2 regions of the Paenibacillus sp. y28 genome follow, and region 2 is predicted to be linked to the other one. Evidence: riboswitches for the same ligand, from Rfam matches in the RefSeq annotation. Region 2 holds a riboswitch; the other holds the start of a gene.

Region 1 (3,452 bases), on a different contig from region 2:
TGAACGAGCTCAAAAAATGGACGGAGCAGAAGGAATCTACCGGGCTGCGGATGCGAATTATTCATATCACGTCACTGCCCAAAGGCTGGATCGGCAAAAATCACGCCTTGTATCAAGGCTATCTGCAAGCCAAAGGAAAGTATCTGCTGTTTGCCGACGCGGATGTCAACCTTCAGCCGGATGCGATTCGCGACGCTGTTGCATATATGCAGCAGCATGAGACGGACCATCTAACCCTGGCCCCGACCATCAAGACAGGAGATTGGATGCTGAAGCAATTTGTGTCGTTTTTCTTCTTTACGTTTTTTATGTTTTTCCGTCCGTGGCGGGCCAACCGGGACAAGCAGCGCCGCTTCGGCATCGGCATCGGCGCCTTTAATTTAATCCGCCGTGATGCCTATGAGCGGATTGGCACACACCGGGCCTTCGCTATGCGTCCGGACGATGATCTCCAGCTCGGCATGCAGGTGAAGCGCAGCGGGCTGCGGCAGCGGTTCCTGCTCGGGCTTGACAGCGCCGAGGTCGAATGGTATCCGAATATCAGCAAGGCGATTACAGGCCTGGAGAAAAATTTGTTCTCCGGCTTCGATTACCGGCTCGGTTATGCACTGCTGGGCATCCTTTTGCAGCTGCTCTTTTTCGTTTTTCCTTTCGCCGGCATCTGGATCGCATATTGGTTCGGAGGACCTTGGGTATCTGCCGCGTATTTGGCCAGCATCGCAATCATGCTTAGTTTATATGCCGTCTTTATCCGCAAGCTTTCCCGCAGCTCCGGCATCGAAGCGCCGTTCTTGCCGCTGGCCGCGCTGGTGATGGCATATACGTTTATCCGGGCGGTGTTCCTGACCCTGCGCAGGGGCGGCATTACCTGGAGAGGGACGTTTTATTCGCTGGAGGAGCTGAAATTTCTAAGCAAAAAATGGTAAGTGCAGAGTACAGGCCCTTCTCCGCAGCGGAGGATGGCCTGTTCTGTTTGACGGCCGAACGGCCGCTGCCCTGCAAGGAACCGAGCCGCTGGAGCTTCCTCGCTACGCATCCTGTCATTCCAGGCATCATCCCCCCGGCTGTCGCATAACCCTTGTTAAAAGTGCGGGAAAGCAGATGTAATATACCATCACAAATTTTGATACAAAACTTGACTTTTCTGAACATTCGATTTATTATAACCATACGCTTAGTTTCCGGCTGCCATACCGGAAAGCGGGGGAACCAGTTTTTTTGGGGCGAAGCATTTATTGATTTGAATGCAGGGTACCATCTACCCGAGTCCGTCAGCTAACCTCGTCAGCAGAAGATGGGTCGTTTCTTTGCTTTTACATTTAAAGTAGAGTCTGGGCCCTAACCAGGGGTCTTTTTTGCGTTTATGGACCCTTGCCGGAACTGGCCGCTGCCCCCGCGCCTCACTGCTTCACTTTGGCCTGCGAAAACCAATCCGTGAAGGGAGACGGGAAATATGTTGAAAGCCATTATTTTTGATTTTGACGGAACGATTATCGACACTGAAACGGCGTGGTACGTTGCCTTTCGGGACGCCTACAAGACGTACGACGTCGATTTGACACTGGAGATGTACTCGCAGTGTATCGGAACGAGCCTGCACACCTTTAATCCCTACGAGTATTTAATCACCGAATTAAACCTGCCGATTGACCGGGAACAATTCAAATCATTTATTCACAAGCAGCACGATCTTCTGATGGAGAAAGAACAAATCCGGCCGGGAATACGCAGCTATCTCGATCAGGCTAAAGCCGCCGGACTCAAGATCGGTCTGGCCTCCAGCTCCTCCAGAGCCTGGGTGGACAAATACTTAGCACAGCTGGATCTTGACCGCTATTTTGATTGCATTCGTACTGCAGATAACGTCCAGCGTGTGAAGCCGGACCCCGAATTGTATCTCCAAGCCCTCCAATGCCTCGGTGTTGACGCAAATGAAGCCATCGCCGTCGAAGACTCTCCCAATGGAGCCAAAGCCGCCGAAGCCGCCGGAATGGACTGCATTATTATTCCGAACGGAATTACAAAGCACCTTCCTTTCGGTAAATCGCGCTTTCGTCTTGACGCCTTAAGCGATCTGGATTTCGAGATGATGCTGGAAACCGCCGCCGGCCGGTAAAGCATCCGTTCATCGGTCCGCCGCTCCTAAGGACATGATAACGTTCAGGAGCCGGATTCGATCTGTGTTCATAGGCAGGAGAATGAGCTTTTCAAATCCAACGGAGAGCAGGCCGATATTCTTATAAAAAACAGCCGATTGAAATCAGGATTGATCTTGGATTTATTTTCAGAATATTCAGATAAATATATCAAACGGTGCACATAAGGAGTGGAATTGCAATCCGAGAGGAGAGATGACCATTGAACCCTTTATTTAAAGAACAAACTCCGAGAAAAGCTGTACACTTCGGGGCGGGAAACATCGGCAGGGGCTTTATCGGGCTGATGCTGTCCCGTTCCGGATACGAGGTTTGTTTTGTAGCCCGGAATAAAGAGCAAGTGGCGCTCCTGCAGCAGGAACAACAATATACCGTCACCCTGGCGAATGAAGCCGAAGATACCGCCATTGTCAAAAATATAACCGCCGTCCACGTTCAAAACGATGAAGCTCTCATGGAGAACATCGCCACAGCCGATTTAATTACGACTGCGGTCGGCACAGCCTCCCTGCCCCATATCGCTGAGGCTATCGCGCAGGGCATTGAACGGCGCCTGGAAGAAAATGTGCGCCCCCTGCATGTCATTGCATGCGAGAACGCGGTCGGCGGCAGCTCGCAGCTTAAAAAATGGGTATATACGTATTTGAAGCCGGAAACACATGCGGCGGCAGAGCGCTATGTCTCGTTTCCGAATACCAGTGTAGACCGGATTGTTCCGGTTCAGCCGCCGGGCGATCCGCTGACGGTTAAGGTCGAGCCGTTCTACGAGTGGATTATTCACCGGGCGGAGCTGAAAAAGGGCTTCCAGGAAATCAAAGGCGTGCGGTACGTGGACTCGCTTGAGCCGTTCGTGGAGCGGAAGCTGTTCACCGTCAATACCGGGCATTGCACTGCTGCGTACTACGGTTATCTGGCGGGGTACCAGACCATTCAACAAGCAATGAAGGATGCGCGAATTCGGGAAAAGGTCCGGCAAGTGCTGCACGAAACGGGCAGTCTGCTGGTTCATAAATATGAGTTGGATGAACAGGAGCATACCCAGTACATTCATAAAACGCTAGAGCGGTTTGCAAATCCCGGCTTAACCGACAAAATCGTCCGGGTCGGCCGCTCCCCGCTCCGCAAGCTGTCCATGAATGACCGCCTGGTTCGTCCTGCCCTTCAAGCCTGCAGATACGGTATAGAGGCGCCTCATCTGGCTTCGGCCATCGCGGCGGCCCTGCTGTTCGATTACGCCAAGGACCCGGAGGCCGTCAAGCTGCAGGCATTTCTCCGTCAGGAAGGCATCGGCCCCTT
Region 2 (3,452 bases):
TCATCATCTTGCGGATTTCCTTGGAAATCTCATAGTAAATCAGCCCGGACTCAGACTGCTGATTCCGGACAAAAAAGCTGTAAAACGCTTCGTCGCTGACAATCGCATCAAGCACCATCCGTTCAATGCCCTTCAACGACGTTTCCATCGAATGAATGACATAGCTGGAAAAAATCCGGTTCGCCTTCTCGGTTTCCTTGATGGAAACCTCGCTCATCATGGACACAAATATAAAAATGATAACGCTTACAGTAATGAGTAGAACCGGGAAGTAGGACAGCAGCAGACGGTTATACCATGTTTTTTTCATGCGCATCGTTGCTCCTCATAGATAGCTTGCCGACCCAGCAGGCCAAGTCAAAGGTAAAGCGGTTTACCTATTCATATTATATCGTGTTCCCTCGAATGTTCAACCGATATTATTTCCAGAAACAGATGCGCTAAATCAATGTATTCTCTCAGGACGGGAGATAAAATTGGAAAACGGCCGTCCCGAAGCTTCATCGCTGCAGGACTGCCGTTCCGGGTCATTCACTGGAGCCGGGCCAATATTCATTGCATGGCTGTGCCCGTCAAGGCTTTACAGCCTCCGGAAAGTCCATCATTTTCCAATCCAAGCATCATACCTGCGGCAAATCAGGAATTTGCCAGTCGATCGGCTCGCTGCCGATTTCCTGCAGATAGGCATTTGCCCTTGAATACGGGCGGCTGCCGAAAAAGCCTCTGCTGGCCGACAGCGGGCTCGGGTGAACGGAAGAAATAATAAAATGGCGGCCGGCATCAATGAGCTCCCGCTTCTGCAGCGCATGATTGCCCCATAAAATAAACACAATCGGCTTGGCCCGCCGGTTCAGGCACGCAATAATCTCATTGGTGAACATTTCCCAGCCCTTGCCCTTATGCGAATTCGCCTGGCCGGAACGGACCGTCAGGACTGTATTCAGCAGCAGCACGCCCTGCTTGGCCCAATGCACCAGGTAGCCATGGTTCGGTATTGTGCAGCCGAGATCCTGCTGCAGCTCCTTGTACATGTTGCGCAGCGAGGGCGGAATATCCACACCGGGCTTCACGGAGAAGCTCAGCCCATGCGCCTGGCCCGGGCCATGATACGGGTCTTGTCCGAGAATAACGACCTTGACATCCTCATAGGGGGTTAAGTGAAGAGCGGAATAAATATCATACATGTCCGGGTGGATGGGACCGCTCCCGTACTCTTTTTTCAAAAACTCACGCAGCTTGATGTAATAAGGCTTGGAGAACTCCGCATTGAGCAGCGGCGCCCAATCATTGTTTAAGATGGCTGTCATTCCTTCACTGTTCCTCCTGTTCCAGTCTTCTGCCGGGTTCCGAAGCAAGCTGAACGAAGGCTTATCCGCTATTGCCGTTCCGGTGTTTCTCGGGATTCCCTTTGTTCAGCCTGTGTAGTTCGATTATATCCCGAATGGGATAAAGCCGCTACCTCCGTTCGGCCTAGAGCCCGCCGCCGCTTCCCGGCTGACCGCAGCCAAATGTTTTAATTTTCAAAATATTTCATTGACTTCTCAGGTACACTCCGCTACACTAACACTACGCTTAATTTCCGGCCTTGCTCCGGAAAGCGGGGGAACCAATGTTTTTGGGGCGAATCGAGTGCTCTTCCAGGCACCGTAGGGAACCATCTTTCCCGAGTCCGTCAGCTAACCTCGTCAGCAGGAGATGGGTCAATTGAAGGAGTCTGCAATGATTGACCCGTATAGGGTCTTTTTGTGCTTTTTTTGGCCCTTGCTGGCAGAGGTGGCGATAGCCCTGCGTGTGGGGGCTCTTTGCCATTCGCTGTATTTTTGAAGAAAAGGAGGTTGAGAAGTGCCGGTTCCGCACACCCCGCATCCGTATCTGACGGCGCTCACGCGTACGAATGAACCCATGAGGAGGAATGCATAATGCCGCAGCCAAAGTACATCACGGATATTGGTAAAATTACAGCTATTCCGAGTGAAGAACGGAAGCAGCTGATGCAAATTACGGACAAATTCGTATTCCGCGTCAACGACTATTACTTGAACCTTATTCACTGGGACGACCCGGACGATCCGATTCGCAAGCTCGTTATTCCGAACAAGGGCGAGCTGCTGGAATACGGCCGCTGGGACGCTTCGGACGAGGATACAAACTATGTCGTGCCCGGCTGTCAGCACAAATACCGGACCACCGCGCTGCTCATCGTCTCGGAGGTTTGCGGCGCGTACTGCCGCTACTGCTTCCGCAAGCGCCTGTTCCGCAACGATGTGAAGGAGGCCGTGCCGGATATGGAGCCGGGTCTGGACTATATTAGCCGTCACAAGGAAATCAGCAACGTGCTCTTGACCGGCGGCGACAGCCTCATTCTCGGCACACCGAAGATACGCGCCATTCTGGAGCGGCTGCGCCAATTGGAGCATGTTAACATCATCCGCTTCGGCTCCAAGCTGCCTGTATTTAATCCGATGCGCATCTATGAGGATGAAGCGCTGCTTCAGACGATTTCCGAGTTCTCCACGGCAGAGAAGCGCATCTACATCATGGCTCATATTAACCATCCGCGGGAAATTACCGCCGAAGCCCGGCGCGCCTTCGAGGCGCTGCATCAGGCCGGCGCCGTCGTCGTAAATCAGACGCCGATTCTGAAGGGCATCAATGATGATCCCGCCGTTCTTGGCGAGCTGCTGGATAAGCTGTCAACGGCGGGCGTAACCCCGTACTACTTCTTCATTAACCGACCGGTCGCCGGGAATTGCGATTTCGTTCTGCCGCTGGAGCAGGCATACCGCATCACCGAAGAAGCCAAAGCCCTGACCTCCGGGCTCGGCAAGCGTATTCGTCTCTCGATGAGCCATACGTCCGGCAAAATCGAAATTCTCGCCATCGAGGACGGCAAAGCGTACCTGAAGTACCACCAGTCCCGCGATGGCGATTACGGCAAATTCATGGTGCTGGATTGTCCAAAAACAGCGGCATGGTTCGATGATCTGCCGGGCAGCGAGCAGTATTGGAGCAAGCCGCACAAAAAACGTGCGGACATCGTCTCCGTCAACGAGCTGGAAGATTTGAGGCCGGTCGCGGAGCATTCCCGGATAACCGGATAACCGGATGATGACATGCAGACAGCGTTTGCTGATTCATTGAAAGCAGCTTCCCTCATAAGGACGGCCATGCCCGCGTTTTCCTCGCGGCATGGCCGTGTCCTGTTATTTTTGCTGATTATTGCCCTGCACTTTGCCGTACCAGTCCTGAACCCGTTTGGTTACGGCGTCGCCGCCTGATTTTTTCCATTTGTCCACATACTCGTCGAACTTGTCGATCGGCCACTCCCCAATTACAATCTTGGTCAAATATTCCTGGTACAGCTTGTGCGACTGAATGTCCGGGTATCCCTCGTACACCGAGCTCGGCATGCCGTCTCCGGCAATTCTGCGGGCATCCTTCATCCCTACGGC

The links. Region 2 has a riboswitch for cyclic di-AMP ahead of WBG83_RS06750 (KamA family radical SAM protein). Riboswitches for the same ligand answer to the same signal wherever they lie in the genome.
Region 1: it holds a riboswitch for cyclic di-AMP, as region 2 does, so the genes downstream of both, WBG83_RS14430 (HAD family hydrolase) here and WBG83_RS06750 (KamA family radical SAM protein) in region 2, are expected to answer to the same signal.

What each region holds. Positions count from the first base shown of each region.
Region 1 is NZ_JBBBNV010000017.1:45,679-49,130, reverse strand. It holds gene WBG83_RS14435 (glycosyltransferase) at 1-926, shown strand, start outside; cyclic di-AMP (ydaO/yuaA leader) riboswitch at 1,162-1,303, shown strand; gene WBG83_RS14430 (HAD family hydrolase) at 1,454-2,116, shown strand; gene WBG83_RS14425 (mannitol-1-phosphate 5-dehydrogenase) at 2,359-3,452, shown strand, end outside.
Region 2 is NZ_JBBBNV010000005.1:78,829-82,280, reverse strand. It holds gene WBG83_RS06760 (helix-turn-helix domain-containing protein) at 1-310, opposite strand, end outside; gene WBG83_RS06755 (uracil-DNA glycosylase) at 621-1,307, opposite strand; cyclic di-AMP (ydaO/yuaA leader) riboswitch at 1,560-1,707, shown strand; gene WBG83_RS06750 (KamA family radical SAM protein) at 1,920-3,101, shown strand; gene WBG83_RS06745 (ABC transporter substrate-binding protein) at 3,204-3,452, opposite strand, start outside.